Regions from separate parts of the Pseudomonas oryzihabitans genome, predicted to be linked through region 2. Evidence: predicted binding sites of a transcription regulator. Region 2 holds the regulator's gene; the other holds the start of a gene.
The links. Region 2 encodes sigma-54, which starts transcription at its own class of promoters, with help from an activator protein. Its sites were predicted from a motif close to ANTGGCATNNANNTTGCTNT; they were not measured.

Region 1 (4,068 bases), 2.0 Mb from region 2:
AGCTACCGACGCCGGTGTCGCGCCAGCCGCCGCGGCAGCGTTGCTGGCGATGTTCTTCACCTGGGGCGTTGCCCCGGACATGTTGTTGACCGCATTGGCGACACTGTTGGCAGTGGCACCGGCAACCCCGGCTGCGGTGTTGGCGGTCTTGGTGGCGATACCGGGATCCAACGGGTTGCGTCCGTCGATCAGCACCTGCATGGACCACTGGTTGGTCGCCGGCGCCGGCGCCTTGACGAAGTATTGCGACATGACGTGCGAGTTGCCCTGGCTGTCATAGATGTTCAGCGAGGTCGAGGAGTTGTAGGTCTTCGGATCCGAGGGATCGAAAGGCGTCAGCGTCGGGGGCGTACTGGTCGAGTTCAGGTTGAACTGCTGAGCGATCTGGGTAGTGGACTTGGGTGCCTGGCTGGCAGTCTCGACACGCAGGTCGCTGCGCACGCCGGGCTGCAGCAGCCCCTGCGCATTGGTGGTGTAGCCCTGCAGCTTGTAGCCATTGTTATCGACGATGAAACCGTTCTTGTCGGTACCGAAGTAACCGGCACGGGTGTACTGGACGGCGCCGTTGTTGCTGGTCATGAAGAAGCCGTTGCCATTGATGCCCATGTCCAGGGCATTCTGGGTGGAGTCGATGGTGCCCTGGTTGAACAGTTGCCCAACGTTGCCCAGCAGCACACCGCTACCTTGAGCATTCTTGCCAGTGCCCAGTACGGAGGCCGCATACAGATCCTGGAACTCCGCCCGTGACTGCTTGAAGCCGACGGTGCTGGCGTTGGCGATGTTGTTGCCGGTGATGTTGAGGTCACTGGACGCGGCCTTGATGCCGCTCAAACCGATATTGAAAGACATGCTGGATTCCTCTTGTGTGCCGCGCCTTACTGGCCGACCGCCTGGACTTTGGAGATACCGATGCTGCCGACGCCGGCAAGGTTGAGTGTCATTTCGCCGCCGTTCTGCCCCAGCGTCACGCTGTCGACATTGGCCGGCAAACTGGTTTTCATGGCCTCGGTCTTGCCATCCACACTGGCCTGGGCCTCGAAGCGATACGTACCGGCATCCAGCTTCTTGCCGCTGGCATCGGTACCGTCCCAGGTGAAGTTCACCAGACCACTGGTTTGCTGCCCCAGATTCAAGCGGTTCACCTGGTTGCCAGTAGTGTCATAGACGTTGACCCAGACGTTCGGGCTGGACGCCGTCAGGTTGAGCGCGCCCTTGAAGTCCTCGCTGGTATCCACCTTGACCTTGTCGCTATCGACGATCACCTTGCGGCCGACCAGAGTAGACGCCTGCAGTGCCTGGGAGGACTGACTACCGGAGAGGATCGAGCCGACGCTGGTGTTGAGGTTGGTGATGCCCTCAACGGTACTGAACTGCGCCAGCTGGGCGATGAATTCGCCGTTACCCTGGGGCTCCAGCGGATTCTGGTTGTTCATCTGGGCGACCATCAGCTTGAGGAACTCGTCCTTGCCGAGCTTGCCGCCCTTCTTGCCGTCGCTGGCAGTCGTCTCAGCGGTAGTGCCTGTCTTGTTGATCGAGTACTTGTCGAGTACCGATTGAGCGGTGGAGTTGGTCGTACTGATGGCCATGGCGCCGATTCCTTACTGACCGAGGGTCAGTACCTTCTGCATCATCTGTTTAGCGGTATTCATCATTTCCGCGTTGGTCTGGAAGGCGCGACTGGCCGAAATCATGTCGGCCATCTCCTCCACCACGTTCACATTGGGGTAATAGACGTAGCCTTCCTTGTCCGCCATGGGATGATTGGGCTCGTAGCGCTTCTGCACCTCGCTCGGATCCTCGACGATACCCTTGACCTCTACCCCGACACCGGCCTGGCCCTGGTCGTCGAACAGCGAAGCACCGCCCTGGGCCGCGTTGAACTGGGCAGCGAACACCGGATGCCGTGCCTTGTAGGTCTGATCGACGCTGGAGGAGACGGAATCGGCGTTGGCCATGTTGCTGGCCACGGTGTTGAGGCGAACGTTCTGGGCGCTCATCCCGCTACCGGCGATGTTGAACAGCGAACTCAGGGACATGGCTATTCTCCGCGCAGGGCCGACATCAGCCCCTTGAACTTGCTATTGAGCAGGGTGAAGCTGGCCTGGAAATTCATCGCGTTCTCGGCGTAGTTGGCCTGCTCGACCTGGGCATCCACGGTGTTCTGGTCCACCGACGGCTGGGTGGGGATGCGATATTTCAGCGCCGCATCGCCCATGCCCATGTCGAAGCCCTCGGCGGCGATATGGCGGCTGTTGGTGGTTTCCAGCTGATAGTGTCCGGAAGCCCCAGGGGCATTCTTGGCCGCCTGCTCCGCCAGCACGGCGCTGAAGTCCAGATCCCGCGCCTTGTAGCCTGGGGTATCGGCATTGGCGATGTTGTTGCCCAACACCTCGGCGCGCTGCGAACGGAAATTCAGCGCCTGCTCGTGCAACCCGAGTGCTTTGTCGAAACTGATGCTCATGTCGAGAGACCTTTGACGTGGCTTGCAATCGATTTAGCAAGGCCCGTGCCAGTCTCTAAAACCCTTCTAAATCAGGGGTTCCACTCAGGGCGGCAGTCAGAATGGCTGCAAGCGGCAAGGTTTTTCCGCCGCCGTTGCCGGCTACGGGAGCCAGGGCGGCAAAACTTTGGCGCAAAAAGAAAGGGCAGACCTAAGTCTGCCCTTGGGGATGTCCATGCAATGGCCTACTTGGCCTTGTAGATGATGCCCGGATTGCACTGCACCATCTGATAGAGATCCGGCAAGCCGTTGAGGGCTTCGGACGCACCCAGGAACAGATAGCCGCCCGGCTTGAGGGTCGCATGGATGCGGGTGAGGATGTCCTTCTTCACGTCAGCGGAGAAGTAGATCAGCACGTTGCGGCAGAACACCATGTCGAACTTGCCGAGGCTGGCGTAGCTGTCCAATAGATTCAGAGCGCGAAATTCGATCCGACTGCGAATCGCCGGCTTGACCGCCCAACGATTTGGCTGCAACACGTCGAAGTAGCGCTGCAGGCGTTCCTGGGACAGACCGCGACCAATCGCCAGCGAATCGTATTCACCGGACTTCGCCGCAGTGAGAATGGCGCCCGAGAGATCGGTCGCCACGATCTGCATGCCGCCACGCCCCTGCCCTGCCGCGCTACGCTCGAATTCGTCCATGGTCATGGACAGCGAATAGGGCTCCTGCCCCGAGGAACAGGCCGCCGACCAGACCCGCAGGCGCTGGCCGAAGGTATTCTTCGTCAACTCCGGCAAGAGGCGGTTCTTGAGCACCTCGAAGGGATAGGTGTCGCGAAACCAGAGGGTTTCGTTGGTCGTCATCGCATCGATGACCTTTTCCCGCAAACCGCCACGGGGCTGCATCTGGATGCGCTGCACCAACTCCGACAACGTCTTGATCCCCTCGGTCTCCATCAGCTTGTTGAGCCGACTGGAGACAAGGTACTGCTTGTTGTCACCGAGCAGGATCCCGCTGGATTTCTCGAGGAAATCACGAAAAAGCACAAAATCCGCGTTGACTGCTGACACTGCCGCTCCGCCTTCTGGATACCGGGATAGAGACGCCTTCACCTAGTGACTGTCGACCGCATTGATGCGCTCGGCTACCCGGGAGGCAAGATCATCGGGACGGAACTTGGCCAGGAAGTCGTCCGCGCCGACCTTCTTGACCATCGCCTGGTTGAAGACGCCGGACAAGGAGGTATGCAGCAGTATATGCACTTTCTGCATTCGCGGATCATGACGGATTTCCGCTGTGAGGGTGTAGCCATCCATTTCCGGCATCTCGATGTCGGAAATGATCATCAGCAGCTCCTCTTCCGGACGCTTGCCTTCGTCGACCATACCCTGCAGGTAATTCAGCGCCTGACGACCGTCATTGAGCGAGATCACCTCTACCCCGACGGTTTCCAGGCAGCGGGTCACCTGCTTGCGCGCCACCGAGGAGTCGTCGACGATCAATACCCGCTTGGTGACGGCCTTGGCCTGTACCACGTCGCTGATCACGCCGGCCGATACGGTCTCGACGGACGGTGCCACCTCGGAAAGGATCTTTTCCACGTCGATGATCTCGACGAGCTGATT
Region 2 (4,068 bases):
GAAGATCACCGGCAATACCGTGACCTTGACCCAGGACAACCAGGGCAATATCAAGGTCGCCACCGCAGTGGGCAAACCGGCCTACTACGAGCAGAAACCCTCGGCGGACAAGGACATCGTCAAGGCCTATGGCCTGACCATCCAATACTTCGCCCAGGAAAACCGCATCATCCTGATCGACCAGGCCAAGGTGGTCCAACAGGGCAACACCTTCGAAGGCGAGAAGATCGTCTACGACACCCAGCGCCAGATCGTCAATGCGGGACGGGCCAACGGCAGCAAGGTCACCACGCCGCGGCCGCGGATCGACATGGTCATCCAGCCCAAGGATCAGCAGCAGTCGGGGCAGAAACAATGACGGTTACGCTCAAAGCCCAGCATCTGGCCAAGAGCTACAAGGGTCGTCAGGTCGTTCGTGATGTCAGCGTCAGCATCGACAGCGGCCAAATCGTTGGCCTGCTCGGCCCGAATGGCGCCGGCAAGACCACCTGCTTCTACATGATCGTCGGCCTGGTCAAGGCGGATCAGGGTCGCGTGCTGATCGACGACCAGGATGTCACCGCGCTGCCCATGCATGGCCGCGCCCGTGCCGGGATCGGCTATCTGCCCCAAGAAGCCTCGATCTTTCGCAAGCTGACCGTGGCCGACAACATCCTTGGCATTCTGGAAACCCGCAAGGACCTGGACAAGGCCGGACGACTGCGCGAGCTGGAAAGCCTGCTGCAGGAATTCCACATCACCCACATCCGCGACAACCGGGGCATGAGCCTGTCTGGCGGTGAAAGACGCCGTGTCGAGATCGCCCGCGCCCTCGCCACCGCGCCCAAGTTCATCCTGCTTGACGAACCCTTCGCGGGCGTGGACCCCATCTCGGTGGGCGATATCAAGCAGATCATCCGCCACCTCAAGGCCAAGGGCATCGGTGTGCTCATCACCGATCACAACGTGCGGGAAACCCTGACCATCTGCGAAACGGCCTATATCGTCAATGACGGCCAGCTCATCGCCGAAGGCACCGCCGAAGAAGTCCTTGCCAACGACCTGGTGAAGGAAGTCTATCTGGGCCACGAATTCCGCCTCTAGGCAAACCCGGGGAAACAAGGCATATAATTTGCTAACGCTCGCAGGGTTCGCGAGGTTCGGTGGCGCTGTTCGCGTCGGTAGACAAGGTGTATTTCCGCAGCCATGAAACCATCGCTAGTCCTCAAGATGGGCCAGCAGCTGACGATGACGCCGCAGCTGCAACAAGCCATACGTCTGCTCCAGCTCTCGACGCTCGATTTGCAGCAGGAAATCCAGGAAGCCCTGGAATCCAATCCGATGCTGGAACGCCAGGAAGACGGGGAAGACTTCGACCAGAGCGAAGCCTCGGGCGAAAGCGACGAGCACGCGAACTCCGGCAACATGGAAACCACCTTCAAGGAAACCTCGGTCGCCACCAACGAGCTGGCCGACGAATCCGAGTGGAGCGAGCGCATCCCCAGCGACAGCGAGCTGCCGGTCGACACGGCCTGGGAAGACATCTACCAGACCAGCGCCAGCAGCCTGCCCAGCAGTGACGACGACGAGTGGGACTTCACCACTCGCACCTCGGCGGGCGAGAGCCTGCAGACGCATCTGCTCTGGCAGCTCAACCTGGCACCCATGTCGGACCTCGATCGGCTGATCGCGCTGGCCATCATCGATGGCATCGATACCGACGGTTACCTGCAGGAAAGCCTCGAAGACATCCATGCCTCGCTCGACCCGGACCTGGAAGTCGATCTCGACGAAGTCGAGGTGGTGCTCCGACGGGTCCAGCAATTCGAGCCCGCCGGCGTCGCCGCTCGCAATCTGCGCGAATGCCTGCTGATCCAGCTGGCGCAACTGCCGGCCACCCTCCCCTTGCTCGGCGAGGCCAAGCGCCTGGTCGGTGACTACCTGGATCTGCTCGGCAGCCGCGACTACGCGCAGCTGATGCGGCGCATGAAGATCAAGGAAGACGAACTCAAGCCGATCATCGAGCTGATCCAGACGCTGCATCCGCGGCCTGGCTCCCAGATCGAGTCCGGCGAAGCCGAATACGTGGTACCGGACGTCATCGTGCGCAAGCACAACGAGCGCTGGCTGGTGGAGCTCAATCAGGAATCCATGCCGCGCCTACGGGTGAATCCCCAGTATGCGGGCTTCGTCAAACGCGCCGACAGCAGCGCCGACAATACATACATGCGCAATCAGCTGCAGGAAGCGCGCTGGTTCATCAAGAGCCTGCAGAGCCGCAACGAGACCCTGATGAAGGTGGCGACCCAGATCGTCGAGCACCAGCGGGGTTTTCTCGAATACGGCGAAGAGGCCATGAAGCCGTTGGTCCTGCACGACATCGCCGAGGCGGTGGGCATGCACGAGTCGACCATCTCCCGGGTGACCACCCAGAAGTTCATGCACACCCCGCGTGGCATCTACGAACTCAAGTATTTCTTCTCCAGTCACGTCAGCACCGCCGAAGGGGGCGAATGCTCCTCCACCGCGATCCGCGCGATCATCAAGAAATTGGTAGCGGCGGAAAACGCGAAAAAGCCGTTGAGTGACAGCAAGATCGCTGGTTTACTGGAATCGCAAGGTATACAAGTCGCTCGTCGCACGGTGGCTAAGTATCGGGAATCCCTGGGTATCGCTCCGTCCAGCGAACGCAAGCGTCTCCTCTGACGCGTCCTGATGTGACCGTGCCTCGATCGACCCGTGTCATGTCGGCGAGCAGCTTCGCCGATCGCAGCCCGGCAATAAGGAGAAGCGGTATGCAAGTCAACATCAGTGGCCATCAGCTTGAAGTGACAGAAGCCCTGCGTGACTACATCGGCGAGAAACTCGCCCGCCTCGAACGGCACTTCGACCGTATTACCAACGTCCAGGTCATTCTTGAAGTGGACAAGCTCAAGCAGAAAGCCGAAGCCACCCTGCACGTCGCTGGCGCCGCGGTGGTCGCCAACGCCGAGCATGACGACATGTATGCCGCCATTGATCTCCTGGCCGACAAGCTCGACCGCCAACTGATTAAACACAAGGAAAAATCGATCGAACGCCAGCAGGGCGTCGGCGTCCGCTGAGGTTTCGATCGCCGCTTTATGATCAGACTCGAAAATATTCTGACCCCCGGCCGCACCCAGACGGGTGCGCCGGGTGGCAGCAAAGCCGCCGTACTGGAACGTATCGCCGAACTGGCCGCGCAGGAATTGCCTGGCCATGATGCGGCGCACATCCATGAATGCCTGATGGCGCGCGAGCGCCTGGGCTCCACTGGCTTCGGCAATGGCATTGCCATTCCCCACTGTCGCCTGGCGGGCCTGCAACAGCCGCTGTGCGTCCTCTTCCACCTGCAGCAACCCGTGGACTTCGACTCCCTGGATGGCGCACCGGTAGACCTGGTGTTCGTGCTGCTGGTACCCGAAGCCGCTACCGAACAGCACCTGACCCTGCTGCGCCAGATCGCCGGCATCCTGGACCGCGCGGACATCCGCGAACGGCTACGCAAGGCCAAGGACAGCCAGGCGCTCTATCAGATCGTCGTCGAGGCCCAGAGCGGACACTGACATGCACCTCATCATCGTGAGCGGACGTTCCGGGTCGGGCAAGAGTACGGCGCTCAACGTGCTTGAGGACAATGGCTTCTACTGCATCGACAACCTGCCGGCCAGCCTTCTGCCCGAACTGGCCCAGCACGCCCTCACCGACATGGAACGACCTCAGCCCAAGGTCGCCCTGTCCATCGATGCACGCAATCTGCCCAGCCAGCTGCAGCGCTTTCCCGAATTGCTCGAACAGGTGCGCAGCCGCAACATCCGCTGCGACATCCTCTATCTGGACGCCGATGACCAGACCTTGCTCAAGCGCTTTTCCGAGACGCGCCGCCGGCATCCGCTGTCCAATCAGGAAAGATCGCTGGCCGAGGCCATCCACGATGAGCAGGTGCTGCTGTCGCCCATCGCCGATCTGTCCGATCTTAAGATCGACACCACTCACCTGAATCTCTATCAGCTGCGTGACATCCTCAAGTTGCGTCTGCTGAACGCGCCCGAGCCCGGCACCGCCTAC

Region 1: the regulator sigma-54 is predicted to act here: its motif matches at 2,495-2,514, upstream of flgB (flagellar basal body rod protein FlgB).

The regions. Positions count from the first base shown of each region.
Region 1 is NZ_CP013987.1:3,320,979-3,325,046, forward strand. It holds gene APT59_RS15105 (flagellar hook protein FlgE) at 1-849, opposite strand, end outside; gene flgD (flagellar hook assembly protein FlgD) at 876-1,586, opposite strand; gene flgC (flagellar basal body rod protein FlgC) at 1,599-2,036, opposite strand; gene flgB (flagellar basal body rod protein FlgB) at 2,039-2,461, opposite strand; gene cheR (protein-glutamate O-methyltransferase CheR) at 2,686-3,513, opposite strand; gene APT59_RS15130 (chemotaxis protein CheV) at 3,556-4,068, opposite strand, start outside.
Region 2 is NZ_CP013987.1:1,338,965-1,343,032, reverse strand. It holds gene lptA (lipopolysaccharide transport periplasmic protein LptA) at 1-358, shown strand, start outside; gene lptB (LPS export ABC transporter ATP-binding protein) at 355-1,083, shown strand; gene APT59_RS06000 (RNA polymerase factor sigma-54) at 1,186-2,685, shown strand; gene hpf (ribosome hibernation-promoting factor, HPF/YfiA family) at 2,775-3,083, shown strand; gene ptsN (PTS IIA-like nitrogen regulatory protein PtsN) at 3,102-3,566, shown strand; gene rapZ (RNase adapter RapZ) at 3,568-4,068, shown strand, end outside.